4 regions of the Planococcus sp. APC 3900 genome follow, and region 1 is predicted to be linked to each of the others. Evidence: riboswitches for the same ligand, from Rfam matches in the RefSeq annotation. Region 1 holds a riboswitch; each other region holds the start of a gene.

Evidence for each region. Region 1 has a riboswitch for cobalamin ahead of QMA04_RS01005 (acyl-CoA thioesterase). Riboswitches for the same ligand answer to the same signal wherever they lie in the genome.
Region 2: another riboswitch for cobalamin. It lies ahead of cobT (nicotinate-nucleotide--dimethylbenzimidazole phosphoribosyltransferase); the one in region 1 lies ahead of QMA04_RS01005 (acyl-CoA thioesterase).
Region 3: another riboswitch for cobalamin. It lies ahead of QMA04_RS03740 (ABC transporter substrate-binding protein); the one in region 1 lies ahead of QMA04_RS01005 (acyl-CoA thioesterase).
Region 4: another riboswitch for cobalamin. It lies ahead of QMA04_RS07040 (hypothetical protein); the one in region 1 lies ahead of QMA04_RS01005 (acyl-CoA thioesterase).

Annotation. Positions count from the first base shown of each region.
Region 1 is NZ_JASDCT010000001.1:202,714-210,114, reverse strand. Features, by position in the region: partial or broken gene QMA04_RS01010 (ribonucleotide reductase N-terminal alpha domain-containing protein) at 1-950, opposite strand, end outside; gene QMA04_RS01005 (acyl-CoA thioesterase) at 952-1,437, opposite strand; cobalamin riboswitch at 1,590-1,768, opposite strand; gene QMA04_RS01000 (PAS domain S-box protein) at 1,878-2,657, opposite strand; gene QMA04_RS00995 (MFS transporter) at 2,898-4,202, shown strand; partial or broken gene QMA04_RS00990 (DUF3934 family protein) at 4,326-4,457, opposite strand; gene QMA04_RS00985 (TetR/AcrR family transcriptional regulator) at 4,533-5,138, opposite strand; gene QMA04_RS00980 (GTP pyrophosphokinase) at 5,126-5,902, opposite strand; gene QMA04_RS00975 (glutathione peroxidase) at 6,097-6,573, opposite strand; gene QMA04_RS00970 (MarR family winged helix-turn-helix transcriptional regulator) at 6,602-7,039, opposite strand; gene QMA04_RS00965 (organic hydroperoxide resistance protein) at 7,063-7,401, opposite strand, start outside.
Region 2 is NZ_JASDCT010000001.1:309,880-317,280, reverse strand. Features, by position in the region: gene QMA04_RS01600 (DsbA family protein) at 1-362, shown strand, start outside; gene QMA04_RS01595 (monooxygenase) at 375-683, shown strand; gene QMA04_RS01590 (DUF2812 domain-containing protein) at 767-1,303, opposite strand; gene QMA04_RS01585 (PadR family transcriptional regulator) at 1,303-1,620, opposite strand; gene bluB (5,6-dimethylbenzimidazole synthase) at 1,778-2,419, opposite strand; gene cobT (nicotinate-nucleotide--dimethylbenzimidazole phosphoribosyltransferase) at 2,438-3,487, opposite strand; cobalamin riboswitch at 3,574-3,748, opposite strand; gene QMA04_RS01570 (ABC transporter permease) at 3,808-5,016, opposite strand; gene QMA04_RS01565 (ABC transporter ATP-binding protein) at 5,019-5,903, opposite strand; gene QMA04_RS01560 (hypothetical protein) at 6,011-6,439, opposite strand; gene QMA04_RS01555 (hypothetical protein) at 6,640-6,813, shown strand; gene QMA04_RS01550 (hypothetical protein) at 6,867-7,055, opposite strand; gene QMA04_RS01545 (S8 family serine peptidase) at 7,070-7,401, opposite strand, start outside.
Region 3 is NZ_JASDCT010000001.1:741,387-748,787, reverse strand. Features, by position in the region: gene QMA04_RS03750 (adenosylcobinamide amidohydrolase) at 1-41, opposite strand, end outside; gene QMA04_RS03745 (FecCD family ABC transporter permease) at 44-1,036, opposite strand; gene QMA04_RS03740 (ABC transporter substrate-binding protein) at 1,029-2,006, opposite strand; cobalamin riboswitch at 2,490-2,676, opposite strand; gene argS (arginine--tRNA ligase) at 2,769-4,430, opposite strand; gene QMA04_RS03730 (YwiB family protein) at 4,430-4,837, opposite strand; gene QMA04_RS03725 (antibiotic biosynthesis monooxygenase family protein) at 5,007-5,504, opposite strand; gene speB (agmatinase) at 5,839-6,711, opposite strand; gene speE (spermidine synthase) at 6,715-7,401, opposite strand, start outside.
Region 4 is NZ_JASDCT010000003.1:40,888-48,288, reverse strand. Features, by position in the region: gene QMA04_RS07055 (LacI family DNA-binding transcriptional regulator) at 1-913, opposite strand, end outside; gene QMA04_RS07050 (arylamine N-acetyltransferase family protein) at 1,104-1,871, shown strand; gene QMA04_RS07045 (ABC transporter substrate-binding protein) at 1,932-2,867, opposite strand; gene QMA04_RS07040 (hypothetical protein) at 2,867-3,412, opposite strand; cobalamin riboswitch at 3,581-3,779, opposite strand; gene QMA04_RS07035 (HNH endonuclease) at 3,834-4,784, opposite strand; gene QMA04_RS07030 (cytochrome c oxidase assembly protein) at 5,080-5,865, opposite strand; gene QMA04_RS07025 (GGDEF domain-containing protein) at 6,017-7,138, opposite strand; gene QMA04_RS07020 (GNAT family N-acetyltransferase) at 7,334-7,401, opposite strand, start outside.

The sequences.
Region 1 (7,401 bases):
TCGTCGCCATTATTGGTTTTCAAATCCAGGAATCCGTTCATGATGTCTTTGTGGAAGACATCCAAATAAATCGCCACTGCACCTTGGCGCTGTCCGAGCTGATCGACACTGACCGCTGTATCGTTGACCAAACGGATCCATGGCACAACTCCTGAAGAATTGCCTTTGAATTTTTTGATATCCGATCCTAAAGCCCGAACTTTCCCGTAATAGATCCCGATGCCACCGCCGTCTTTGCTGAGGCGTGCGATATCCCAGTTGTTCAGATAGATGCCGTCCAGTGAATCATCGACAGTATCAATAAAACAGGAGGACAATTGTCCGAAACTTTTACCGGCATTCGATAAAGTCGGCGTGGCTACTGTCATATACAGCTGGCTCATTGCCCAGTAAGCTTCTTTCACCAACTCGAGGCGATGCTCTTTTGGTTCGTTTTGCATCAACGTCATCGCAATGACAAGAAAACGCTCCTGCGGAAGCTCATATAATCTTCCTTCATAGTCTTTTGCTAAGTAGCGGTCAGCCAACAGGAACAAGCCGATGTAGTTGAACAAAAGATCCCGTTCCGGTTCGATGTCCTCACCCAATAAGATGATTTCCTCTTTCGAATAAGCCGCAAGAAGCTCTCCTGAATAAATGCCGATCCCTGTCAGCTTTTCAATAAGGCGATAGAAGTCGCCATATTTCTGGGAAGCGGAAAAGTTGCGGCTGTCTCCAGCTTTTTTGTATAAGTCGCCAGCATACAATTCTGCTGCGGTGTACGTCCAATCAGGCTCGTCCATCGTGATACGGTTCAGCGCATACAACAAGGACTGCTCTCCTTTTGCCTGCTCAGCTAAGTTCGCTGTCCGCTCCAATAGTTCTCGCGTATCTAGTCCATATACATCTGTTGCCCGCTGCAGCGCTCTTTCCACTGTCTTTATTTCTGTTTCTTCGATTTTCATGTTCATATCAACACAACTCCTTTGCGTATTCGTTCACTTTCATGCGGCGCTCTTTGCGATCTTGGGCGCTTTTAAATAGTTTTTCTTCGGCAGCCGTTTCCGGAACTACACCGCTCACCGGTGTCGGCTTGCCATCGCTGTCGACTGCCACCATTGTCAGAATGGCTGTAGTCGTCAAACTCCTTGTGCCTGTTTCGATTTGTTGGCATTCAGCTTTAACATACACTTCCATAGATGTTCTGCCTGTTGAGATCACCACTCCCTCCAAAATAAGGATATCCCCAACTTTTGCCGAAGATAGGAAATTCACCGTATCGATCGAAGCGGTCACAACTGCTTTTCCGCTATGCCTCATGGCTGTAATGGCGGCGATTTCATCTATGTACGCCAATACGGTGCCGCCGAATATGGTCCCCATGTGGTTGGTGTCCGGGGGTAGGACCAATCGTGTCTGAATGGTTCTGGCCACCCCTGCTGCTAATGGTTTTGTCATGAGTATCCATTCCTCCATCTCTGATATACAAGAAAAAACCCCATCCTCTCAGGGAGGATGGGGTTTAGATACGCAGAATATCGGATGGGAAGCAGAATACAGCTATCCCATGCATAATACCTTCGTTATCCCTCTCAGCTCCCGGAGAAGATCATAAACTCATAACGAAGGCAGGTCTCCTGGCTTGTGCGTCATCCTCTGCTATCTCCTTCCCGTCCGTTGGACAGTGGATTGCGATAGTTCGTCTGCACTTACAGTTGCGGGAACAGCTCCGGAATTTCACCGGATTCCCTATTAAGCCTTTTCAGGCACCTTCGTTATCGGTTCTACTATATATAGTGAATAATTTTAATCAATCACTAAATATTGTATTCATACACTATAAATCACTTTATTGCCTTTGACAAGAACTTCTTCATTCCTGCCGTTAAGTCAAAGTTTCAGTCAGTCGTCAAATAACGCTTCAAGGCTTGTTTCACCGTGCCCATCGTCGTCAATTGGCTAAAGTCCACACGCGCTTCAATCGCTTTTAATGCGAGTTCGGGACGGATTCCCGTGAAAATCAGTTTGATTCCGAGCAAGCGCATAATGTGGTCGATTCTATAAAGAAATTCTGCCACGACATTATCAATATTGTAGATGCCGGACACGTCAATAATAAGGCAATGCAGATTTTCTCCTTGAATTTTTTGCGGAATGATATCAAGAAGCAGATGGCTGCGATCCCCATCTACTGAACCTACGAGCGGCAAAACTGCCAAGCCATCAATAATCGGCACGATGGGAGTTGATATCTCATTTTTTAATTGCATTAGATCTCGTTCAGTTTTCTTCTGCGTCGTAATGTCGCGGATAGTGGACTGGATTGCGACCGTTTCTCCATATTGGACCGGGTAGCAATACAGTTCGACATCGGCTTGAGTTCCGTCAAAACGCTTAACAGTAGTCTCAACCAATTCTCCAATGGTGCGATCCTCCATGCCTGTACGGATGCGTTTCGCAATGAATTCTTTGTAATCATCCGTAAACACATCCACGATGTTTGCACCGATAAGCGTATCCTTATCGGCTTTGAAGAATTCCGATCCGGGCTGATTTATATATAAGACTTTCTGATTCGAATGAATAATGGTTGTTTCATCGGAATACTCCGTGATTTGTTGGTAAATTTCTTCTTTTTCTTTAATGCCCAAGGGTCTTTCAGGTACTGCATTTAGCATTTTCTTTCACTCCTTTTGACTAAGAAACTGCCAGTTCCTCTATTCTACACTTTTTCAGAAAAACTTTCAGTCGCGGCAAAAGCCTCAAGATTTCTGAATGATTCTTTTCTTTACAGTTCTATTTCAAATCTTGTAAAGGAAAAATATTATGTTATGATAATAAGCTGTGATTTTAACATATTTTTAGATGCCGTTTTTGGAAATACGCTACCTTAAGGTTAGAGTTATTGGAGATGCACGATGAAACAAGTAACAGGAAACGCTTTTCACTACGGCTGGGTCATTATCGCGATCGCGGCCTTGTCTCAATTTTTCTCTGGTCCCGGACAAACTTATTCGAATTCAATTTTTATCGATTATTATATAGAAGATTTTGGCTGGAGCCGTTCCACGGTTTCCGGTATCTACTCGGCTGCGACATTGACGGCAGGATTCCTGTTGTTTTTCGTCGGGCGCCTGATTGACCGAAACGGCTCACGTAAAATGGCCGTTGCCGTATCCGTCGCCCTTGCCGTCGCCTGCTTTTTCAACAGCTTCGTAACAAGTCTCGTCATGCTGTTTATCGGCTTCTTTTTTATTCGCTTGTTGGGCCAAGGCTCTATGGCACTTATATCAAGCTCACTCATTCCGCAATGGTTTGTCAAAAAACGGGGCCGCGCCATCAGCATTGCCGCAATCGGCGGCTTAGTCAGTTCTGCCGCTTTTCCCCTGCTGAACGTTTGGCTGATCGAGTCATTCGGCTGGCGCAGTTCATGGCTGATTTTAGGAATCATCATCATTGTTTGCTTTACGCCGCTTGCTCTTTTCCTCATTCAAAACTCTCCTGAAGAAATGGGCTTGCTGCCGGATAACGGCGCTGCGCTTAAGGCGGAGCCTGAAAAGAAACTCATAAAAGAAGTCAGTTGGTCAGTGAAAGAAGCTTCAAAAACCCGTGCTTTCTGGCTGTTGCTGCTATGTGCAGCCATCCCGGGCATCGTCAATACCGGTTTGACCTTCCACCTGGTCTCCATTTTCGCTGAAAAGTCCCTGTCTCTTGAAACTGCAGCCGGCATTTTAAGTTTAACGGCATTGATCGGCTTGCCAGTCACTTTCATCACAGGAATTCTGCTGGAAAAAGTAAAAGTCCAGTATATGCTGACACTGGTATTTGCAGGCGAGCTAGTGTCGTTATTTCTTCTGCAGAAAGCTGATTTTTTGGCGACTGCCATGGTCTTCGGATTGGTCTGGGGCGTCAGCATGGGAATCGAACGGATTGTCATGGCTGTTGTCTGGCCCAATTATTTCGGCCGTAAGCACATCGGCAGCATCAGCGGCATCTCGATGGCGATGGTCGTCACGGGATCTGCGCTCGGTCCGTTGCCGCTCGGCATCGCTTTCGATTTATTCGGCGGCTATACCGAAATCCTCTGGGCATTGATGATTTTCCCGATTTTCGGTATCGTGGCAGCTTTGCTGGCAGACCCGCCGAAAAAAGAAGCTTCCATCCAACAACCCGTTGCCAAAGAAATAGAAGGACCTGCAGAAAACCCATTACTCGCGGAGTAAAGGGTTTTTTCAAAAAGGAATAAAGGGCAAAAAAAAGGTTGCCCATTTGGACAACCTTTACCTTGCTATTTATGCATCGACCCATTGAGAAGCTATTTCTTTCTCTGTTTTTGGTTCGTCGGCTTTTTTATTGGTTTTGCTGGTGTAAGGCTTAAAACTATTGGCTTTATTGGCTCCTGCTTTCCAGCGCGTCCATCCTTTTTTGCCGGTTCCCTGGCCTGTACCGCTTTTCGCTTTTGCTTTTGCTTTGCTCATTATAATCACTCCATTACTGCTACGATGATGTACAGCTTATCACATCAAGGCTCAGAGTGAAACAGAAATGTTCGTTTACGAACGGGCAAGCCCTTTTTTCAATAGCTCCAGTTCCAGTTCATAGTTTGCAATCGACTCTTCCACAGCCAAGTTTCTGGCGAAATGTTCGATCCAATTTCTGATAGTTACGGTCATAAGGATTTTCAGCAAATGGTACAATTCCTTATTCCCTGACACATTCAGCTTGTCCACATCAATAAGTCTGCTGATTGTGTTGAATTCCTCTTCAGACTCTTCTTCATTGACGATTTTGATGAATTTTGTTTCGACTTGTTCTGTCATATTCAATAGGACATTCCGTTTAAAGTCTAGAAGCTCATCTTCGTTCACAGTGGAAATATAAAACTCCCTGATCGTCTGGAATAAATCTCCGCTGTTTTTTTCCAGCGTCGCCTTAAAGAGCCGTTTGCGCCTGGCAGTATAGCGATTCAACAAGTAGAAGTACAAATCTTCTTTTCCTTCAAAATATTGATAGAAACTTCCACGGGAAATTCCGGCTGTTTTGACGATATTGGCTATGGAGGCTTCAGACAAAGAGGCATTCGAAAATTCCTGCTGTGCCGCTTCGATCAATAGCTGTTGTTTTTCTTTTGGCAAATTATAAAAGGTCAGTTTTGGCACTTTTCTCTTCCTCTCAATCGGTCTGTGCTATCAGGTCCACTTAGGATAAAGTTATTCGGCAAATGAAAACGTTCTTTATCAATCAAGATTTCAGAGAAATCTTCGTCAGCACTCACCTGATCCTTGAGCCTGTTCATCCGCAATTGGATCTTTTCCATTTTCCGGTCCAATTCGGTCGCAGAATCCGCTGCTTCCTTCAGTTCAAGGATAATGTCAGCGGGCACTTCTTTGTTGTATTTATAGTAGATTTTGTGTTCAAGGCTTGCCCAGAAATCCATGGCGATGGTACGAATCTGTACTTCCACGCAAATCTCTTCTACACGGTCCGACATAAAAATCGGCACCACCAGCAATAAATGCAAACTGCGGTAACCATTCGGCTTGGGATTCTGGATATAATCCTTCACTTCAAGAACCTTCAAATCATCCTGGTTCTGCAGCATGGCGCTTAATCGGTAGATATCAGCTTCAAATGAACAAGTGATTCGAACACCCGCAATGTCTCTAACATTTTCTTTAATATTCACTAAAGAAAGGCCGACTCCTTTTTTGCCGGCTTTTTTCATGATGCTTTCAGGAGATTTCAAACGGGAACTGACATTTTCGATCGGGTTATAGTCATGAATATAGTGGAATTCCTGTTGCAGTATACTGATTTTTGTATTGATTTCTTCCAGAGCGAATTTATAGCCCATCATAAATCGCATCATCTCTTTTTTTAAGCCCTTCATCTTCCGTAGATCATCGGTAAAACCGGCTTCCATCTCGTCGTCCCCTTTTTTCATAACGTTCACTTATTTATTGCTTATAATCTTCGAATGACACCGTGTCACATTTCGTAAAGCAAGCTTAACATGACACTGTGTCACATGTCCACTGGGAAGCGACGCGCTGTCACATCAAACCATAAAAAAAGAGCAAAACCTCTGTGTTTGAGGTTTCGCTCGCTCTCCTGCCCTTACTTGCCAAGTACTTTCTGAATGTCTTTTTCAAATGATTCGGGTTTATCTTTTGGAGAGAACCGTGAAACGATATTGCCATTTTGATCAATCAGGAATTTTGTGAAGTTCCACTTGATGGCGCTTGATAAAAATCCTTTTGTGTTAGTGGTCAAATAGTTGAACAGTGGATGTGCCTCTTTGCCGTTAACTTTGACCAGGTCGTGCATAGGGAAAGTAACGCCATACGTCATGCGGCAAGCTTCCTGTGCTTCTGCTCCACTGCCTTTTTCCTGGCCGAATTGATCAGACGGGAAGCCCAGAACCACTAATCCCTGTTCCTTGTATTCTTCGTACATTTTTTCCAAACTGTCGAATTGATCTCTCAAACCGCATTTTGTCGCTGTGTTGACTATCAGCATGGCTTTGCCCTTGTATTCGCTTAAGTGGTATTCTTCCCCGTTCGGCTTTGGTACGGCAATATCGTAAATATTCATGCGGCATCTCTCCTTATTTATTCTTCTATTACAAATTCATGTTTTTAAAAGAAGCATTTAGCTCTTTCAAGTTTTTCATCAAGGTGATGGCGTTGACTCCCATAAAGTCACAGCTGATGAGTTTGTCGAGGACAGCCTGTTCGACTGCCGCCTGTTCGCTTTTGGCTTTTTCCGTCAATGAAATCGTAAAAGCACGTTTATCTGATTGGGATTGTTCTTTAACCAGTCGCCCCTGTTCGATCATACGATTGATGATCGGATTCAAAGTTCCGGTTCCAAGCCCCAGCCGTTCACCGATATTTTTAGTCAACAGTCCGTCTTCTTCCCACAAGACAAGAAGCACCAGATACTGTGGAAACGTCAGATTGAAAGGCTCCAGCGCTTTTGCATACATTTTTGAAAAATTGCTGGAGGCTTTATAGACTTCGAAGCACAGTTGTTGTTCGAGTTTCGTTGGTTTTTCCATTTGCATCTCACCTATGCTAATTATTATAGAACGCTGATTTCCACATCCACAGATCCTTTGATTGCTTTGGAATATGGGCAATACTGATGCGCTTTCTCTACGTATTCGTGTTTCAATTCTTCATCGATGCCTGTGATATCGACGACAAGTTTCACCGCCAATTTAACGCCGCCGTTGTCTTTATCTCCAATCAAGGCAACAGTTGCTGTTACTTCACTCTTTTCAATTTCCACTTTACCAGCTTCCAGCACCAATTCCAATGCACTGTTGAAGCATGCGCTGTAACCTGCAGCAAATAGCTGTTCCGGATTTGTTGCCGTTGTTGCTGAACCTCCAAGAGCCTGTGGTTTTGCTACATCCAA
Region 2 (7,401 bases), 110 kb from region 1:
GACAGCAGGCATTGAATGAAGATTTTGCACTGGCCAGAAGTTTGGGTGCCCGCGGCTTCCCTTCCATCATCATGGTCAATGAAGACAACAAAGGCGTCAAACTTGTCGGCGGTCGGCCGTTCGAATCCTATGTGGACGGCTTGAAGCAAGTGCTGAATCAGGAAGACCTGCAAGCCAAACCGCAACCTGCACTTTCTCAGCTGCTGGAAAAAGAACAACTGCTGTTTTCCAAGGAAATTGAAGTGATGTACGATGTGGAATCAGCAGAGATAAATGCATTTATTGAAAAAGAACTCGCCCCTGGCCATTATCAGGCCCATGAAATTTTAGGGGAATCGTATTTCACACCAGCTACAAAATAAGGAGGAAACACCATGGCATATATTCTTCAAGTAGATTTTAAGATGGATGGCCCTTTCGGAGATGAAATGGCAGAGTCGTTCACAGAACTGGCGAAAAGCATCAACGAGGAAAAGGGCTTTCTGTGGAAGATTTGGACTGAAAACCCGAAAACAAAGGAAGCCGGCGGTATATATCTTTTCCAAACAAAAGAGACCGCTGAAAAATACGTAGATATGCATACTAAGCGCTTAGCCGGGTTTGGCATTTCACCGGTCCATGCCAAGATTTTCGAAGTCAATTCTGCACTGACGGAAATCAATAAAGGTCCAGTCAATCAGTAAACAATACAGTTCCAACTTCAAAAGAACAGGAGACGCGATTGGATACGCGTTGCCTGTTCTTTTTATGTTTACATCCATTTTTTCTATACGTGAACGCGTTTTGCTCTCCATAGCTGAAATGTGATGGCACCCGCGGTCATCAATACCGGGAAAGTAAGCACCACAAAGCTGAGAAACAGCACATGAAAAACAGTTTGAACGAGATCCGGACCCATTTGGGACAGTACATAACTGATGATTGTGATCAATACACAAACGATGGAAATGGAAATTAAGGGCTTTTGCTGGCGGACCAGATTATCGACAGACGATTCTTTGTCACTGTAGATCGGCTTTGTGCCCGGCAAGGCTTTAAACAAATGGATGCCGGCATTTGAACTGACATGATTCCAACCAGCCATTTCAAACATCTCGAAGTATTCCTCTTCTTCGCCTTTTTTAAAATCACGATAATCGATGCTGAAAATCACGTCTTCCTGTGCGCCTTTTTCCAGTTGGTATCCCATAAATTTAAAGCGTTTAACATTCCAGCCCTGCGCCGCCTTTTCCCGCAATTTTTCCAAATCACTTTGTTCTGAAAATGCTAATCCACCGGACATCATGTATTTTTTGTTTCTCATCAGGCTTCTCCTCCTTGTAATCCTGTTTCCGCAAATTGGACCATCGTTTTTCTTCGTTCAATATCCTGCTTTAAGACTTCTCTTCCCAAAGCTGTCAGCATATAGACTTTGCGCCTGGAATCCGCATCTTCGTAAAGCTCGATATACGCTTCATTTGTCAGCTTTTTAATGATCGTATACAGGGATGCCGGTCCGATCACTACCGCTCCATCCGTTATCTCCTCCACTATATTCATTACTGCGTAGCCGTGCCTCGGTGTTGTGAAAGCGGCCATAATGTAAAAAACGGAATCCGTCAGCTGCTCTAATGATTTCATATTCCCACTCCTTTATATCACTTTGTGATATGTCTGAAAATAATATATCATTAAGTGATATAACTGTCTATAAAAAAGGGAAAACTTTTGAAAAAGTTTTCCCTTTTTAAATGGCTTTTCTTTTTTATCATCAGCTGTTTCATTACTTATAAAAGCTCTAATTCCCACTCCATATATCCTCAAAAACCAGGTTTTTTAACGAACGTCTTTTTTCCCATCCCGCTGCTTCCAGAATTGGCTTATCAGGATAATCTTCCGTATAACCGAGCGACAGAAGGGCGATCGGATCGATATGCGGCGGAATGTCCAGGATGTCCCGGACGTCGTTTTTCTTATAGAAGCTTACCCAGCCCATCGCTAAGCCTTCTGCACAGGCAGCCAACCACATATTTTGGATGGCACAGGCCGTGGATAAGGCGTCTGTTTCAGGAATGGAATTGCGCCCCAGGACATGAGAGCCGCCTCTTGTCGGATCACAAGTTACACAAATCGTTACGGGCGCCTGCTTTATGCCTTCTACTTTCAATCCGAGAAACTTGTTTTCTTTCTCCCCTTCGTAATGAATGGCCAGTGCCCGCCGCTCCTTATCTGCGGCCCAGGCCAGCTTTTCTTTTGTTTCAGATGAAGATACGATAATGAAATTCCAGGGTTGCATGAATCCTACGGACGGCGCATGGTGTGCAGCCTCCAGAATAGTGGTGATCAGTTCTTCCGGGACAGGCGTCGGCAAAAAGCTGCGAATATCTCTTCTAGTGTAAATTGCTTTATATACACCTCTTTTTTCTTCTTCAGTAAACATCTTTTTCTCCTCTCTTCATCAAATCTTAAGGCCAACTTCCGAAAACGTGGCCATTTCTTTCATTATCCGGCAGGCCGCATCTACAAGTGGGAATGCTAAAGCGGCGCCCGACCCTTCACCTAAACACATCTCCATATGCAGCACCGGCTGGATGCCCAGCAATTCACTTGCTTTTTTCCCGCCCGGTTCAGCGCTTGCATGCGAAGCAATCAGGTAATGTTTCACTTTCGGTTCGATCGACACCGCTATCAGCGCCGCAATGGTGGAGATGTACCCATCCAGTACAACCGGCACGCGGTTTGCTGCCGCTCCGATCATGACACCTGCCATGCCGCCGATTTCCAGTCCACCGACTTTGGCCAAAACGTCGATGGCATTGTCTTTATCCGGCCGGTTCGTTTCAATCGCTTTCTTAATGACTTGGGCTTTATGCGAGATTCCTCCACTGCCGACTCCTGCACCTTTGCCGGTAATCTCTTCAGATGGAATGTTTCCAAGCACCGATAAAATGGCGGTGCTTGGCGTGGTGTTGCCGATGCCCATTTCGCCGGTCCCCAGCAGATTGGCGCCTTTTTGGATTTCCGCTTCTGCAATGGCAATCCCCGTTTCCAGCGAGCGGATCGCTTCTTCTATCGTCATCGCCGGCCCTGTCGCAATATTGCCTGCGCCTTGCCTGATTTTCCGGCCGATCACCCCTGCATCATTCGGAAAGTCTCCTTTAACGCCGATGTCGACGGTGACCACTTCCGCTCCCGCTGTTTTCGCCAAAACTCCGACTCCGGTGATGCCTTTTGCGATGAACATCGTTTGCGCATATGTCACTTCCTGCGGGTTGGAAGAAATCCCTTCCTCATAAACGCCGTGGTCGGCAGCCATCACGATAATCGCTTTTCGATCAAACTCTGGATACAATTCTCCCGAAATTCCAGCCAATTGCACAGCGAGCTCTTCCAGCTTGCCGAGACTGTGCGGCGGCTTGATCAGGCTGTCCACACGCTCCCGCGCTTTTCCCACCATTTCCTGGTCCAACCCTTGAATACGCTCCATTGTTTGCTGCAATAAATTCATCTTTCTCTTCCCCTTTCTGAATTAAAAAGAAAAAGCCTCCAGTTTATTTGCGTGAACAAATAAACTAAAGACTTTTCCATGATCTATCAGCAGAACGTAAGCAGGCAGGTCTCCTGGCTCCGGATCACCGTTTTACAGGCCTTCCCGGACCAATCTCCAGTGGCAAATCTGTAAAACTCCCCGTTACAGTGGCGGGACCGCTGAAGATTTTCACTTCATTCCCTATTCTCCCCGAAGGGCACCTGTTACGGTTATTCAATTATTCTTTCATTTAGCTTACCGCAAAAGCGCGTTTTTGCAAACACAACCAGAGAAGCAATTTATGACTTCCTCATAATAAGCTGACGCAGTTTCAAATTTTCTCCGAAGTGAAGGATGCCTTTCGGATAGACTTTTGCTGCAAAATAACCGAATGCAAAGGTGGTGATCACCAGCAAGCCGATGGATAGAGCGATTTCCCCAAATGATGCAGCGTCTTTCATGATCAGAATAATCATATTGAATGGTGAGGTAAACGGAAATGTTGCCATGAACTTGGATAGCGTTGATGCAGGGTCATCCATGACAAAAAGGATTCCCGAGAAAGCACTGACCATCAAGAGAATAGAAATTGGCATCGTCGTTCCGTTCAGTTCTTCAGGACGGCTGACCATGGAACCGAACACCGCATATAGAGAAGCATATAATAAATACCCCAATAAAAAGAAGATGAAGAAGTACACGCAATGCTCGGCTGTCAGCGCCGATAGATTCAAGTCAAAATTCCCTAAACTTTGTGCGGGTTCCACAAGCCCTGATTTCAAGTACAACGCAACAGATCCAAAGAAAGCGGCGAACTGCATGAGGCTTGCTAAAGCGATTCCGAATATTTTACCGAAAATCATCGCCAGCGGGTTTACTTTTGTCACCATTACTTCCATGACCCGTGAAGCTTTTTCTGAGGCGACGCCGGTTGCAATCGTTGTGCCATACATCATAACTGCCATCAAAATGAACATCAGCATCAAGTAAATCACAAACACCGATACTTCATTCTCTGAAGTGAATTGTCCTTTTTCCATGGCAACCGGAACGAACAAGGACTGTTGATCCGCTTCCGACATACCGTTGCTATCGGCAATTCTTTGCGTATTCTTCGCCTGAAGATACTGGGACAGAGACGAATTTAAAGCGACGTCATTCGATTTGGAAAAATAGGTCACAGAATAATTGCTGGCATTGTCATCAATTAGGTATAAGCCAGCAATTTTTCCTTCCTGCGCTTCTTTTTTCAAAGATTCTATCTGCTGTTGTGCCCCTTCTTTCCACTCCCAATCGGTCAATTGCTTTTCCAGTTCCGAGACAGTTATATCGGCGGCATTGGATACAACCACCATTTCTTCTTTCGGATCCGCAAAATTCTCCAAGATGCTGGGCAATGAAATGGCGAATATGGAAATCAGAATCAACGCAAACGTTGTCGTAAGGTAGGACTTCGAAGTCACTCTTTCCCGAAAAGATTGTTTAAAGACCAGATAAAAATTTCTCAATCTCAATCCCCTGCCTTTTCAATAAAGATTTGGTTTAATGATGGATCGGCGATGCCGATTTTCCGAATCGGAACCAAGCTTTTTATTTTTTCGATGAGGTATAACCCTTGATCCATGGTTTTTACCTGTAATTGATATTCTTTCCCCTTTTTTATAAACTCAGTTTGCAAGCCCATCAAATATTCTTCCAGGGGCTGGGTAGATTCGATATTTACATACTTAAATCCGTATTGGGTCTTGATATCCGAGATGGATCCTGAAAGCACGACCTCGCCTTGCTTCATCAAATAGACCCGATCGCAAAATGATTCAACGCTCTCCATTCGATGGCTTGAGAAGATTAAGGTTTTTTTCTCTTGAATCAGACTTTCTATCACCTGCTCCAACATTTGGGCATTAACAGGATCAAGTCCGCTGAAAGGTTCATCCAAAATAATCAAATCCGGATCATGCATAAGCGCAGCGATCAATTGAATTTTTTGCTGGTTTCCTTTCGATAAATCTCCTGTGTCTTTTTTGATATACTGGCTTATTTCCAATCGTTCAATCCATTTCATCGCCTCCTGCTTTGCAGCACGCTTGCTCATGCCTTCCAATTGGCCAAAATAAACCAGTTGGTCCATCATGTTCATCTTCGGATAAAGCCCTCTTTCCTCAGGCAAATAGCCCAGTTTGACTTCTTTCCGTGAGAATGACTTTCCTCCCCATTCGATGCTTCCGCTTTCCTGCTGCAATAACCCGAGAATCATCCGGATCGTCGTCGTTTTTCCTGCGCCGTTTCGTCCCAGCAGTCCCACGGCTTCGCCTTGGCTTACTGATAAAGACAAGTTCTTTACTGCATGATACGGTCCGAAATGCTTGTTCACATCGTTTATTGTCAGGTTCATCATCTATCTTCCTCTCTTTAGAAAAATGTTTTATACACTACGACTACCAGTACACCCGCAATCGCTAAGAGTCCATATTGCAATAGCTTGTTCATGAAATCATCTCCTTAGTCTGTAATCCATTGAATGGCTGTTTCTTTTGAATCCAGTTGTTTGCTTTCGCGGACAATTGTTAATTCTCCGTGCAGAAGAACCGCCTTTTCGTAGCTTTCAATCACTTGTTCTTCTTCGGCATTCTTTTCATACAAAAGGCCCAATCGAAATCTTTTTTCTTTTGCAAGCTCTGAACTGATTTCCCCTACTTTTTTAAAGTAATTGTGATCAAAATCCATCTCGAATCGACCCGACTGGCTAACCCCTTCTACAGCTTTATCATCGAGAATGACAATTTCAGGCTTTGGCAGACCCGATGCCTGGGAAAAAGCGCGGAAACAGATTTGGGCCAGTGTATTCAAGTGGATCAGCGGCTTGTTGTTCGATAAGTGCATGTCAGTTTCCGTGTCTGTGTAAATGGTAAATGGAAAGGCAATCTCCATTGCGCATCCTCCTTCCTTAAGTTTTTTTAGCATTTTGCTCATTGCGTCAGTTACTTAACAGTTTTCGGGTAAAAAAACCTGTTTAAATCCAAGATTTCATCAAGAATAAAAGAGCGAATTTTACCAATTTTTTTCAACCAGTCTCCCGCCTTATGATGGATATAAGAAAAAAATATCCAACAAAAAGGAGATTATCATTCATGAAAAAATTACTCGTTTCCCTTACACTTTTTGCTTCTCTTGTCACAGCCACTGATTCTGCATCTGCTTTTCAAGCCTCTGATGCACCGCAAACCGAGTCGCCTAAAGTTGCCATCAAAGTAGATGTGAAGGAGATTATCGGGTTATTCGACCGAGAACCTGAAGGTTACTAATATCTCTATTGATCAGAAGTCATTCAGTTTAATTGCTGAATGACTTCTTTTATTTAAAATGCTTTTTGATAAATGGGATCCAATACACCTTTCACTTTATCCTGTTCGTAAAAATGTTCTAAATAGGCACTAGAAGCTCCTTCAACTCCCATCATTTCCTTTTCCGAAAGTTCAGCTGCATGATAATTGGTTTTTGATGCACTTTCTTTTTTGGGCAAAAAGCCAAAGAATTTTTTTCTCATCTTGGTCCCTCCTTTTATTTTTTCTTCTGGCCGATTAATTGGAGTGAATCATGCGCATTCACAATTCCAGCTCCAAACTTTTTGGAGTCTCCCTTCACCGCGCCTTTTTCCAGGATTTTTTCAACTTCACGTACTTTGGGCTTTTTCCCATGTACTTCTTCGTATTCCGCAATTACCAGGGCGGCGGTTGCGGACACTTTAGGCGCCGCCAAGCTCGTACCTGTCATGAATTCATAACCTTTTTCAAACCCGGCGTACTGGCTAGTCACTGACTGCGCCAGATTAGTCGGATAGGTGGTGAGGGTCATATGCCTCACATCATAAAGTCCCTGATCCGCAAGAGGCC
Region 3 (7,401 bases), 540 kb from region 1:
TTCTCGCCATAGCCGCCTGTTATTCCTTTTATTTCAAGCATGGTCATACCCCTCCTTTGCGTTGCCGGAAAAAGATGAATGCAAATACCGGTGCTCCGATAAATGCGGTAATGACACCGATCGGCAATTCCGTCGGTGAGATGATTGTTCTCGACACCAAGTCACAAATGATCAATAACGCGGCTCCATTGATGAACGATAATGGCAGGACGTGGCGATGATCCGATCCCCATAATAAGCGGGTCATATGCGGCACCACCAGACCGACAAAGCCGATGGTTCCGGAAACTGAAACGGCTGCTCCTGTCAGTACCGAACCGCCGATTAAGATGATCATTTTGCTCTTTCTGACATCGACGCCCAAATGTTGTGCGCGTTCTTCACCAAACAGCATGGCGTTCAATTCTCTGCGTTTCAGCCACAAGACGAATGAACCGATCAAAACAAACGGCAGCGCCATCCGTACATATGGCCATCCGCGCATCGACACACTGCCCAGCAGCCAGCCGATGATTTGGCGCAGCTCTTCTCCGGTCAATGCAATCATCAGGGAGATGATTGAGCCCAGAAAAGAACTGAAGATGATGCCTGTTAAAATGACGGTTTCCATTTTCATGGAGCGATCCACCAATTTTGCGAAACTCATCACGGCGAGCATTGTGAGCAACGCCCCGATCATGCTCATGACCGGCAAAGTGAATGGTCCTAAAAATGGGATGGATATGCCAAAAAAGAGCGTCATCACAGCGCCGACTGAGGCACCGGAAGACACTCCCAGGGTGTAAGGATCGGCCAATGGGTTCTTCAGAAGCCCTTGGAACGCAGCCCCGGCAATCGCCAGTGCCGCTCCGACAAGCCCGGCTAAAATAACACGGGGCATGCGGATATTCCATAAAATATTGGCTGCTGCCTCATCCGAAGACGGATTCCATAACACGACGGGCGAAATGGAAACCGTTCCGACCGTCACCCCCAGCAAAATGGCGCCTGCTAAAATCAGCAGCGAGACGCTGTATGCCAGTACATTCTTACTCATTGAACACTTCAGGATAAACAGCTTTCGCCATTTCCATCAGCCCTTCTGATAAACGTGGGCCTGAACGGGTGAGCATGTCCGAATCCAGGTTATAGACAGCATCTTCTTTGACAGCTGTCACTTCCGCAAATCCATTGCGCGATTTGATTTGGTCGACTGCATCTTCGATATAGCCGCCTTCTGTTGTGATGATGACGTCTGGATCAGCTGCAACGACTGCTTCTGCGTCCATTTTTGCCCAGCCTACCAAATCGCCCGCTATATTTTCAGCGTTGATGAGCGTCAACATTTCATCCATGAACGTGCCTTTTCCGGTCGTGTAGATGTCGGGTTCACTTCCGACTTCCAGAAAGACAGTCTTCGGCTCTTCGATTGTGCTTGCCAATTCTTCGATTTCCGCCACTTGGACTTCCATTTCAGAAACGATGCTTTCCGCCTCTTCCATGGTGCCTGTCGCTTGTGCGATCACTGTAATGGAATCGTAGACTTCATCAAAGCTGACGGCATTGTTGACTACAAAGACCTCGAGTCCAGCGTCACGCAACTGCTGAAGCCCAGCGTCGCCAACACCCAATCCCGATTCATGCGCAAGCACCAAATCCGGTTGCAGGCCAATGATTTTTTCCACATTGAATTCCTGGCCGCCGATCTTTTCAACTTGCATCGCTTCTTCCGGATAATTATCAAAATCCGAAACGCCGACTAATTTGTCACCAACGCCAAGTTCATAAGCGATTTCTGTATTTGATGGCACCATCGAAACAATGGCTCCCGGTTCTTCCTCGATCACCACTTCTTCGCCTACTGCATCCGTCAACGTCACTGGAAATTCTACATCCGCAACTTCCGTCGGCGGTTCCGCCGGTGTTTCAGTATCCTGTTCTTCTACGGGCGTCGCCGTATCTCCGCAACCCGCCATCAATACCGCGGCCAATCCTGCGGTTGCACCAAACTTCCAAATCTTCTTCATGAATAAATCCCCCTTGTTGTGTGTAGTGCTTTTTGAACTAATGATTTGTAGTAGCCGATATTCCGTAAAACAGCTACGCTTTCGGGCCCACAGGATGTGGGTCATGCAGCCGGCGCGACAGGACGTCGCGGTGCCAGCTGCCAAGGGCTAGGCGAAGCGAGAAGACAGGTGTCCTTTGCCTGGCTTCTTGCGGGTGCAAATGAGGGAACAGGCATTCCTGGGACCTCATCTGCGACGAGCTTACGCAGGAGCAATCGTCTTCGCTCTACCCAGAGCGTCCGAAGCATTGGGTAAAAGCCAGTTTCTTTAGTTCAACTTATCTAGCAATTTTTATATACGATATAAATAATTTCTCAAATGATTCAGATGCAGAAAGTTTGAAGAAATCTCCTTGAGAACACAAAATCCCCCGCAGCAAACTGCGGGGGATGGAAAGGACGCCATAAAAAAGCATGCGCATCCAGCCTTTCCTCGCAGGCGTTTGGGTGTGTCGTCATAAAGGCAGGTCTCCTGGCTTGTGGTCTTCGGTTTCTGCACCTTCCCAAAGCATTGCTTCAGTGGCATTTTGCAGATTCCTCTCACATACAGTGGCGGGACCGCGCCGGAATTAAACCGGCTTCCCTTTTAACTCATGTTCTTAGACATAAGCACCTTTATGAATGGTTCTCATATTCTGTTTCTTCATTTCATCCCGCTTCTAAAAGCGATAGATTCATTGATTGAAGTTTCTCTTTATTATACACGTAAACGTTTGTCTGTCTCTTACATTTTTTCCGGAGCTGCGACGCCGACTGTCTTCAACGCGTTGGCCAAGGTTGTTTTCACAGCCATGATCAATGCCAGACGGGCACCGGTCAATTCCGGGTTAGAGGCATCCAAGACTTTGTTGGCATTGTAGAAACTGTGGAAATTAGATGCCAATTCATGAATGTATGTCGTGATTCGGTGAGGTGCACGCTGCTTGGCTGCATCCGCAATGACTTGCGGGAAATCACCGATTTTCTTCAGAACATCGATTTCTTTTTCAGAAGTCAATAAGTTCAACTGGTCTTCTGAAACCGTCAATCCCTGTTCTTCTGCCTGACGCAAAATCGAAGAGATGCGGGCATGCGCATATTGCGAATAAAAGACCGGGTTTTCATTGGATTGTGACACAGCCAAATCCAGATCGAAATCCATATGCGTATCGCCGGAACGCATGGCGAAGAAATAACGCACAGCATCCAAGCCGACCAATTCGACAAGCTCGCGCATTGTTACTGCTTTACCCGTACGTTTGCTCATCTTCATTTTTTCGCCGTCTTTGTACAATTGCACCATTTGGATGATGCTGACTTCAAGCGTGTCGCGGTCATAGCCAAGTGCTTCAATCGCCGCTTTCATGCGCGGGATATAGCCGTGGTGATCAGCTCCCCAAACATTGATGAGCTTTTCGAAGCCACGCTGCAATTTATCTTCATGGTAAGCGATATCGGGCATCAAATACGTATATGTACCGTCATTTTTAATCAAAACACGGTCCTTGTCGTCACCGAACGTTGTCGAACGGAACCACGTTGCTCCGTCTTCTTCAAAAACATGGCCATTGGCACGCAATTTAGCTAAAGCTTCATCAATCTTGCCGTTTTTGTAAAGAGACGATTCAGAATACCATACATCGAATTTCACACGGAAATCCGCCAGATCCTGCTGCAATTTCGCCAATTCCACTTTCAATCCGTGCTGGCGGAATTCTTCAAAACGCTCTTCATGAGTCATGCTGACAAATTTGTCGCCATGTTCCTGTACCAACGCGTCCGCAATATCTTTAATATCCTGTCCGCGGTAGCCATCTTCCGGCATGCTGTCGCCTTGGCCAAGTGCTTCAAAATAACGGGCTTCTATCGACAATGCCAAATTATTGATTTGATTGCCGGCATCGTTGATGTAGTATTCGCGTGATACGTCATATCCTGCAAGGTCCAATACATTGCACAGCGAGTCGCCGACTGAAGATCCGCGGGCATGGCCCAAATGCAGGTCGCCTGTCGGGTTGGCTGATACAAATTCCACTTGGATGCGTTCGCCTGCACCTGCAGTTGAACGGCCGTAATCCGCTTTCTGGTCGAGCACGGTTTTGACGACGTCCTGTAAGTAATCCTTTTTGATGGTGATGTTGATAAATCCGGGACCGGCGATTTCCACTGTCTGGATGTTCGCTGTGTCTTTATCGAGGTTTGCTACAATCGCTTCTGCAATCGCGCGGGGCGGCTTTTTCGCCAAACGCGTCAATTGCATCGCAATATTTGTGGCGTAATCGCCGTTCGCTTTGTCTTTTGGTGATTCTAAACGAACTTCAACCGGTTCGGCTGTCAATTCCGCTTTTTCAATTGCTTCCGTAAATGCCGTTTTAATTGCCTGTTGGACTTTTTCTACTGCGTTCATCATTTAGCCTCCATAAACTGTATTTCCATTTCGTATTCACCGACAGGATCCGAGCCCAGTGCAAGGTCGTATCGGACTTTAAACCGCGTATCGCTGACCGACAATTCATGCGCCTTTGTCGTCAGCATAAATGACCCCTGTTCATTCGTCAGATTTCCCGTCTGTTCTTTATGTAATAAAAACGGGAGCCGCATCTGCAGGCCGCCGCTTCTCATAATCACCGCTTCGTCTTTTTGAAGTTTGACCGTTGTCCGGATTTCGAGTTCGTCCTGCTGTTCGGCATATTGCAGGTAACGCAGCTCGTTTTTCTCCGTCAAGGTTCCATGAGATTCCAATACCATCACTTGCTCTTCCATATCCGGCTGACGGATCGTCGTCGTCAGTTTGATCGTCACTGTCTTTTGCATGGCTCTCCGCCTCCCCGTCCTTTGATAACCTTTATATTATAGCTTGACTCGACTGTCTTTTTCAATGAAGGATTGGCGGTAACTGCAGATTAAGCAAAAGACCACATGTTTCAGCCTCAGCTGAATGCACGTGGTCTTTCATCAATTGTTCATTTTAATGTGTCGTTGCTCATCTTGTATAGGTTGTGACAAAAGAAGGGCGCGGGAAAATATTCGGGCGTTTGTCGATGCCTTCCGCTGTGCCGCGCTTGGCATGGGCATGTCCATATGCCTGCGATTCCTGCCAGTTTTTAAACGATTGTTCGTCTTTCCACAAGGTCAGAATGGCGTACGTATCGGAATTCACCGGCCGCAGTACGCGAATTGCCGCGAATCCTGGTTCTTTCTCTACCATCCCTGCCCGGTTCTGGAAGCGCGACTCGAACAGCTCACGGCCTTCCTCCGACACCGGAACGTTATTGAATACGGCGTAATAGCCATCATTGATGTCTCCCACAGCATTCAGTACCTGGTAAGCTTCCGCGCCCTGCAAACCAGGACCGCCTTCTGCTTCATAGAGCAATACCGCTTCGTCGTCATTGACCAGATAAATCAGCCGCGCATTTGCCAAATTTGCCATCAGCATCACCGCCTGATCGCGATGGCCTGTCCATTTATACAATTCCATTGTCAGCACCTCTTCCAGATAAGTAGTCTCCATCTATCTTACCGGTTTTAAATTAAAGATTCTATTTTGGAGAGCTTATGTTGCTTTGAAGATCCCAAATGGTTTGTGAATCGATACGTAAAATACAATAGAAAAAGCCGACTTGGAAAATTCCAAGCTGGCTCTTGCTGCAATTATATTGATTGATATAAATTTGTGCCTTTGCTTTTCTTATTGTTTAGCTCCAACAGCCAGCCCCTCGAGTCGCTTCGGCCTTTCCAGTAACGGCACAGAACGCCATTACCGGTAAGGCTTCCAGCGCTTGTCGCGGCTAGACGGCTGCCTCCGCTTTTCTCTACTTAACCCAACCCAAAATCATTTCACGCATCAGCTTGCTGGCTGTGTTTGCGGTTTGGTCGGAATGGTCGTAGACAGGAGCAAGCTCCACAAGATCAAAACCAACGACGTTGACGCCTGATGCTGCGATTGCATGGATTGAAGCCAGCAGTTCACGTGATGTGATCCCGCCTGCGTCAACTGTACCGGTACCCGGTGCATGTGCAGGATCCAAGACGTCCATATCGATCGTCACGTAGACATTGCGTCCTTCAAGAGTCGGCAATACTTCTTTCAACGGCTCAAGCACTTCAAATTTCGAGATGTGCATGCCTTGTTCTTTGGCCCACTCGAATTCTTCTTTCATGCCGGAACGGATGCCGAATGAATAGACATTCTTCGGTCCGATATGGTCCGCAATTTTACGGATCGGCGTTGAATGGGAATATTCTTCGCCTTCGTAGTTTTCTCGAAGATCGGTGTGCGCATCAAAATGGATGATCGCCAAGTCGTCATATTTACTGGCGACTGCTTTCATAACCGGCAATGACACCAAATGCTCGCCACCCATGCCCATTGGGATTTTATGATCAGCCAACAGGGTGTGGACGTAAGTCTCGATTTCGATCAAGCTTTTTTCCGGATTGCCGAACGGCAAAGGAATGTCACCTGCATCAAAAAATTTCACGTCCCCGAGCTCGCGGTCAAGGTATGGGCTGTATTCTTCCAAACCAATGGACACTTCACGGATTTTATTCGGGCCAAAACGGGATCCCGGACGGTAGCTGACTGTCCAGTCCATCGGCATGCCGTAGAGTACGGCTTTTGATTCTTCGTAATTCGGATGGCTTTTGATGAATACTTTTCCTGAATAAGTCTCGTCAAATCTCATCATTTACTCTCCTGTCAAATCTTTCACGAATTTCGGCAACACGAAAGCGGCGTTGTGCAGCTCAGGCGTATAGTATTTCGTGTCGATTTCATGGAAACGTTCAGCCGGAACTTCCAATGGGTTGTATTTCTTCGAACCGATGGTGAATGCCCACAGACCGCTTGGGTAAGTCGGGATATTCGCCAAGTACAAGTTGGTGATTGGGAAGATTTCTTTAACATCGCTCTGTACCTGCTTGATCAAATCTGCTTTGAACCATGGGTTATCAGATTGAGCCACAAAAATACCGTCTTCTTTCAACGCTTTTGAAATACCTGCGTAGAAGCCTTTTGAGAACAAGTTGACTGCCGGTCCGACCGGTTCAGTTGAATCCACCATGATGACATCAAATTCGTTTTCCGATTCTGCGATGTGCATGAAGCCGTCGCCGACGATCACTTCCACGCGTGAATCTTCCAGGCCAGAAGCAATGCTTGGCAGGAATTTTTTCGAGTACTCGATCACTTTGCCGTCAATGTCGACAAGCGTCGCTTTTTTGACAGACGGGTGTTTCAGGATTTCACGGATGACGCCGCCATCGCCGCCACCGACAACCAGCACCTTTTCCGGATTCGGATGCGTGAACAATGGAACATGTGCAACCATTTCGTGATAGACGAATTCGTCTTTTTCAGAAGTCATGACCATGCC
Region 4 (7,401 bases), on a different contig from region 1:
GTTTGACGGTTTCCTGTCCAAGATTCTCAATGCTGTCCGCAGCTCCTACAGAAGTCAGCCCAATTGCTGAATGACGGCCGATTTCCGAATTGCCGATGCCGACAATACTGATATCTGTGGGAATTTGATAGCCCGCTTCCTGGTAAAAATCCAAAAGCTGTATGGCAATTTCATCTGTTGCTGCAACGATCGCGGTCGGTTTTTTCTTTAAAGCTTGAAGATCTTCATACACTTTTTGCAAGGAAGCTTTGTCCGTTGCGGAAATCACCAACCGTTTTTTGCGGATTTTGCTTTTCGCTTCCTGAAGAGCCTGGATGAACCCCAAAAAACGTTCTTTATAAGCAGGATTCTTCAAAGGTCCGCCTACCCAGGCAATTTCTTGATGATTGGCATTTAAAAGATGGCTTGCAGCCAGATAACCGGCATCCACATTATTCACTCCAATCGAGTGTTTGGCATTTGAATAGCTGGAATTCAATAATACAAACGGCACATTCGAATTGGTCATTTCTTCATAAATCGCATTATCTAACAAGACCGATACCAAAATCATCCCTGCCACATTACTGGAGAGGACCGTCTTATAGACATCTCCTTCATTTTCATCGGTTATGAAATGAATATCAACTTGGTAACCTTGTCTTTTTGCATAACTGATGATCGCTGGAGCGCTGCCGATAAATATCGGATCATCCACAGCTCCTGCTATCACACTAATTGTATTGGTTTTAGCCGCAGCGGGAAATGCTTCTTTGATTCCATCAACTGAATAGTTTAATTCATTAACGGCAGCCATCACTTTATCATACGTTTCTTTTTTTACTTGATCCGGTTTATTTAATACACGTGAGACAGTCGTCTGGGAAACACCTGCATGTTTTGCAACATCAGTAGTTGATACCAAATCTATCACCCTGCTTTCTTTTTTTGTGAATAGGTAACTCCCATACCATAAATTCACTTGCATTCATTTAAATTTTAACTTCTTATTCACTATACCACGGCACAGCAATTCTTACACCAAATGAATTGATTTGGTTGAATATTCTTCACGCAGTTGTAATCAATAGGAATAACCCACTGGAAAGGAATGAATAGCTATAATGAATAAAAATGAATACCTCAAACGTTTTAAAGCATCAACCGAACAGGAGCACTACCTGCAAAATTTAGCAGAACTTCAGTCTTTGCATATGCAGAATATACCATTCGAAAATTTGGATGTCATCCGTAGAACGCCCATTTACTTGAATCTTGAAAGCATTTATGAAAAAGTAGTTATTCAGCATCGCGGCGGTTATTGCTATGAATTGAATGGCTTGTTTCACTGGCTGTTGAACGAGTTGGGATTCGATGCGAAATTGATTTCCGCCACTGTTCAAAAACCTGATGGCACGTGGTCTAAAGCCGACACCCACGCGGCCATCTTAGTGGAGCTTGATACGCTTTACTTGGTGGATGCAGGTTTTGGAGATTCGACCATCAGCCCCATCCCTCTTGGCGGTGAACGGCATACCGACCACAGCGGCACTTACCGGGTAGAACAAGTGGATGATGTATATTATGACTTGATCCGGGAAAATGATGAAACAGAAAAAGTGCTGTACCGGTTTTCTACAGAAGAAAAACGATTGGCCGATTTTCATGAGGGCTGTGTCTTTAACCAGGTTTCAGAAGATTCCCCTTTCACCCATGACGATCTTGTTACACGTGCGACGCCGGATGGCCGGATCACATTGTCCGGCAGCCAACTGACACGCTCTGAAAACGGCAAGAAAGATAAAACGGAACTGTCGGCCGATGAAAAAAAGAAAGTGTTGAAAGAAGAATTCGGCATCAATCAAGAGGCACTCGAAAAGCAGTTGTATTAGTTTAAGCGATAGAACAAAAAGGTCCCCGCTCAGCAAAATAGGAGCGGGGATCTTTTTGTTCTATTTAAATGCTTCCGGATAAACGGTTTTGGCTACCAGTTCAACCGCATCGCCGATTCTTGGTCCCGGACGTGAAGTGATATCGGAATCCAGGAAAAAGACCTGATCGTTCTGAACGGCTTCAATGCTGTTCCACCCTTCACGTGCTTTAATTTCTTCAACGGGATTTTCCGTGTAAGAAACTGTTGTCGCAATGATTTCCGGGTTCCGTTGAATGACTTCTTCTTCAGAAATCTGTGGCCATCCTTCCAGATCGCCGAACAGGTTTTCAACATTGGCATGATCTAATATTTCCTGCTGGAACGTTTTTTGGCCGGTGGTGTAGATTTCAGGAGATGGGCTGATTTCAACATACAGTTGCCTTTTCTCTTCTACGTCGGACACTTTCTCCTGAACTTCCTCAATTTGCTGTTGGATGGAGCCAATTACTGCTTCCCCTTTATCTTCAAGGCCCATGACCGTAGAAATCTGTTCGATGTCGCCGTAGACATCTTCAAAGGATTCAGCCGATTCGATAACAAAAACTTGGATGCCTGCAGCTTCTAATTCTTCGTAGCCCGTAGGCCCACCTGTTGAATAGCCGATGACAACATCTGGATCCAATTCAATGATGCGCTCTGCATTAAAAACCACAGAATCGGACACACGTTCAACTTCAGCTGCTTCAGCTGGATAATTATCATAATCCGTAGCGCCAATAATTTTTTCTCCTGCTCCGATTTCATAGAGGATTTCGGTGTTGCTCGGTATTAATGACACGACAGTGGCAGGCACTTCCTCAAATTTCAATTCGTTATCCAAATCATCTGTTACCGTATAACTTGTTTGCTTTTCAGATTCGCTTGCTGTTTCTGTGTCGGATGTTTCCGATTGGCATGCGGTGAGTGTGAATGCTAATGCTCCAATGGATAGGTATTTAAAATAAGTAATTTTCATTAATTGTTGGCCACTTCTTTCTTTTTGGGTCTAGTTGGATAGGATTTGCTGATAAACGGAATTTCTTCTACTCCCTGCTGCTGATTGACATAGACAGCCATCGTAAACAGCAGGTTCGCCAATAGATTTGCATAATCAAAGAGGATTTCCGGTACATCCCGTTCCAGGCTGACCTTATGCAAAGCACGGACAGATTTTTTCGCTTCGCTCCGGCATACATGCAACACACAAGCTGCTTGAGTCCCTTGCGGCAAGACAAAATTACCGATTTTCTCACCAATAAAGTTTACATAATAATCATACATAGCACTTAACTCATTCAAATCTTCTTCATTAACTGCTAGCTTCCCTCGGACTGAACCATTCAGATGATAAACCTTTGGCTGGAGAATCTGCAGATCCCGTTGAACAGCCTCCACTTCTTTTACCAGCGACAACGCTTCGCCAATACGTGTCGTCAGTGAATCCGTTCTGATTTCAAAGTCGACGGTCGCAGCTGATTCGCGCATAAACGGATAACACAAGTAACGCATGTCTTTCTTCATCTTTTCACCTCTTTTTTTATGTGGGTGAAAATCACTGCATTGAACGCTCCCGAAAACAACAAAAAGCCGCCCTCAAAAAGAGGGCGGCGCCATAGCTATTCAGAGACATACTCCAGCAGTCAAAAATAGAAAGGTTGCCGTATGATTCCCTTATCTTCCGAAGAGTAAAAATACGTTCAAAAAAAGGTAGGTCTCCTGGCTTGTGCATCGTTTTACTCTAAGAACCTTCCCGTTCAATTGACATAGGTCGTTTGAACAGTGGCATTTTCTTATTTCATACGCACTTACAGTTGCGGAAACAGCCCCGGAATCTAACCGGGTTCCCTGTTATGCTGACGAATCAGCACCTTTTTTCTGCATGATTATTCACTTGTTTTCAGTGTAGCACAGTTCAGACAACCAAAGACATAACAAAATTCAATTATTCCTGGTTTGTCATCAATTTCACTTTTCTTGGCTCTGCAAAAACAATTCGTTTATGCCATCTTAAATAAGGCGCATGCTCGGCTGACACGGGAACCTTCAAGTTTTTCCGCAATCTGTAGACTGGATAGTCTTCCTCCGGAATACGGCTTGAAATGTGGAGGCGGCCGCCTCCGGTGAATGCGATATAGCCTGCAGAATAAAGCGATGCATGGTTGGCGCAAAGCAAAATGCCGTTGAACGGATCCAAACGCTCTGAATCTGAACTGTCTTTCCACGGTTTCGCATGGGTCGCTGTCAGCACCTCTTCAATGGCGATGCCGCAAATCGGACATTCCCCGTTCCAAAGCGGCAACAGGCTTTCCCGGAACTGCTCTTTGCCTCTGCGCATTTTCGTTTTGATTTCCAGTTCAGCTTCTGCGATCAGGCTAAGCAATGGATTATGCGCGGTCTTTTTAATCACTTCCATCGATAATTCCAACTGCTCCATTTCCAACGTAAAAACATTCAAAGAACTGATCAATTCCAGAAATTTCATCGCCAGCTCTTCGTTGCAGGGATAGAGATAGCCTGAATTGCCGTTGGCATCTTCCTGAAAAGCCGAGTATTTAGTTGGCAGCAACGGCTCGATTTCCTGAAAAGACCCCTTGATCGATAACGGAACATCCAATTCGCGATAAGCTGTGCGTGCGATAAATGCAGGTTCGCTGCCTCCCTGCTCATCTGCCTGCTTCGGTTTTGTGCCTTTATGGAAATCTTCCCGTACCCGGCTGATCGCCACTAAAAATCCTTTGACGTAATGAAAGACGAGATCGCCTTTTTTCAATTCCTGCATGCGGTTCCAAGAATGGGGCACCATGCCTGATTTGTCGACTTGCGGCGTCCAAAGAATACCCGCCGCACATTCTTCCTGATACGTATCTCCTTGCATAACAATATAACTATTCATGAATTGCCTCCTAATAATGGTGATGCTCAAATTCATTCGATTTTATGTAATGGTGCAGATTATTCGAATCCAAACGCTTACCTCTAGTTTAACCCAAAACAAGAGCTTTTGCCGGGGAAAAAAGAAAAGCGAAGGCAGCCGTTTAGCTCTGACAGGCATAAGACGCACTGGCGAAGCGGCGCTCTTTGCCGCACAGCCAGAGTGGCTTATGACCCGAGGAGCTGGCCGCTGGAGCTAGACACCAGGAAAAGCCGAAGTGGCCGTGAAGCCCTAATTAGCATGGGAAACGTTACCGCTATCCTTCTTCCACCGACTCACTTTTCCGAGGTGCCGTCGCTTTATACCATTGGTAGCAAAGAATGATGATGAGGACCAACTCGACGAAATCGCCCCCATAGTACATCACCTGCCCTCCTGCCTCCCCTTGATCTCCCGGTACACCAGCCGGCGGATCTGCATAGATTCTTTTAGCCAAAATTTTGTGTGCGGCCAATGAGACGATGAGAATAATTGAACGGAAAAGAAAACTGAGTCGGTGAGCTGTAATATCGATGTAAATGATGGATGCCGTAAACAGGTAGCCCGCCAAAAATACGTGTAGATGGACGATCAGGTAAACAATTGAGGATTGGTGCATCCATTCAAACAAACTGGTCAGGTATAATACATACAACCCACCAATATTTAGAATCAGCGCAGTAATGGGATTGCTCAACAGCTGAAATGGCTTGCTTTTCAGTAGCCAGGATACTTTTCTCGCTAATGGAACAGGCAACGACCTCAAGAGCAGCTTCATCGGCATCGCAAGAACCAACAAGAGCGGTGCCAGCATGCCAAGCAATAGATGGGTCCACATATGGCCAACGAAATTTCCCTGTGCAAATTCCGCCAGCGGACCTGTAATGACCAGAGCAATAGAAAAAATACCGAAGCCCCATAAAAAACAGCGGTACAGCGGCCATGGCCTGAATTTCAGGCTCGTTAAAGCAGCGGCTAATGGGTAAAATAAAAATGCCAAAAACAGCACTACAATGACCATGGCTTCCAGACTGTCCATTCCTTGTTGCATATCGTGTTCCACCAATACACCCCCATCCCGCATTCCATACTGATTGATTTGCCTTTCTCTCCTCTACCCGGTTTGGCAACCTGCTATGTTTCGTTTCAACAGTTCATTTCATAAAAAAAAGCCGTTGCTGAAATGCAATGCGGCCATCTTGCTGAAGCTGTCTTTAATTAAATACCTCTTCAACTTCTTTTTCTTTTTTTTCTGCGAAAGCAGTAACTCGGTTTCTGCCATCACGTTTGGACTGATATAAAGCTTGATCAGCTTCATCAATCAGCTGGTCCAAAGTTTTATGATAGGAATTCAAAGATACGCCCATGGATACCGTCAATTTGCCTTCAGGCTGGAGCTCTTCACCTTCAAAGTGATATTGTTCAATTTGGTCACGGACTTTTTCAGCGATCCTCATCACTTCATTGTCATCGTAAGGATCCGTGATGCAGAAAATGAATTCTTCCCCACCATACCGTGCCACATAATCTTTTTTTCGTGTATGGTCCCTCAACAGCTGGCCAATCGACCGAAGCACAGCATCGCCTTTTTGATGGCCATGCGTATCATTATAAGTTTTGAAATAATCGACATCGAGCATAACTATAGCGATGGGTACATACTGGGACACCAAGGTTTGCGTTTTATTCTTAAAAAAGCGCATATTCGGCAGTTGTGTCATGGGATCCTGATTAGAATAAAATTCCAGTTCTTTGCGGACAAGTATATGGTGATTTTCACCGTTCGCAATTAAGCCCATTGCCAAAACAGCGACCATGGCAAAAAACAGCATTGAAAGGGTGATCGGCACAGTTGAAGGTGTAGTCAATAGCATCGAAACTGATTTGAGGACTTCGAAAACCAACAAACCGAGAAGCATTTTTTTGATATCCAAAATGGCAAAAAATTTATTGACTGTTTTTTTATTGCGGAACAGGCTGCCGATGATGACCGGCAAAATCACCGTCTGTAAAATTCCAGCTATCGCTGTAGGTCCGCCCAGTGAATAGCGGTATATAGATGGAAAGATTGCAGATAGTATCCCTACTTTCCAACCGCCAATATAGGAAATGAAATAAAGGGGCACTTCCCTTAAATCAAGCCGCATGCCTTCATGAATGTAAGGATTATACATCACTGAAAAAGTCAAAAATCCCATGAATAAAATACTGAGTGCCAATAAAAGCGTTGATTCGGTCAAGTTGGGGAATAATAATTCCTTCGCTTTTAAAGCGAGATACATCAATGCGATGATCAACGCCATGTTTTCAAGAAAGAAAAAAAGTAATGACTGCATTTATACAACTCCTTACAAAACCATATCCTCAGTTTACAATTATTACATCTGAAAATATAGGAAAACCACGAAAAAATATACAAAAACCTATTTAAAAGTGTTTGCTTTTCGTTATTGGAAAGATTGCGCCTAAAACAAAATAAAACTTTCTGCCTGGTCTAAAAAAACGGCCGATTAGAGAGTTTCCTTTGTCTGCTACAGCAGTTTTGCCATATAGTATTCATTGGCATAGCGTTCCTCCAGCCATACGGAATCACGCTTCA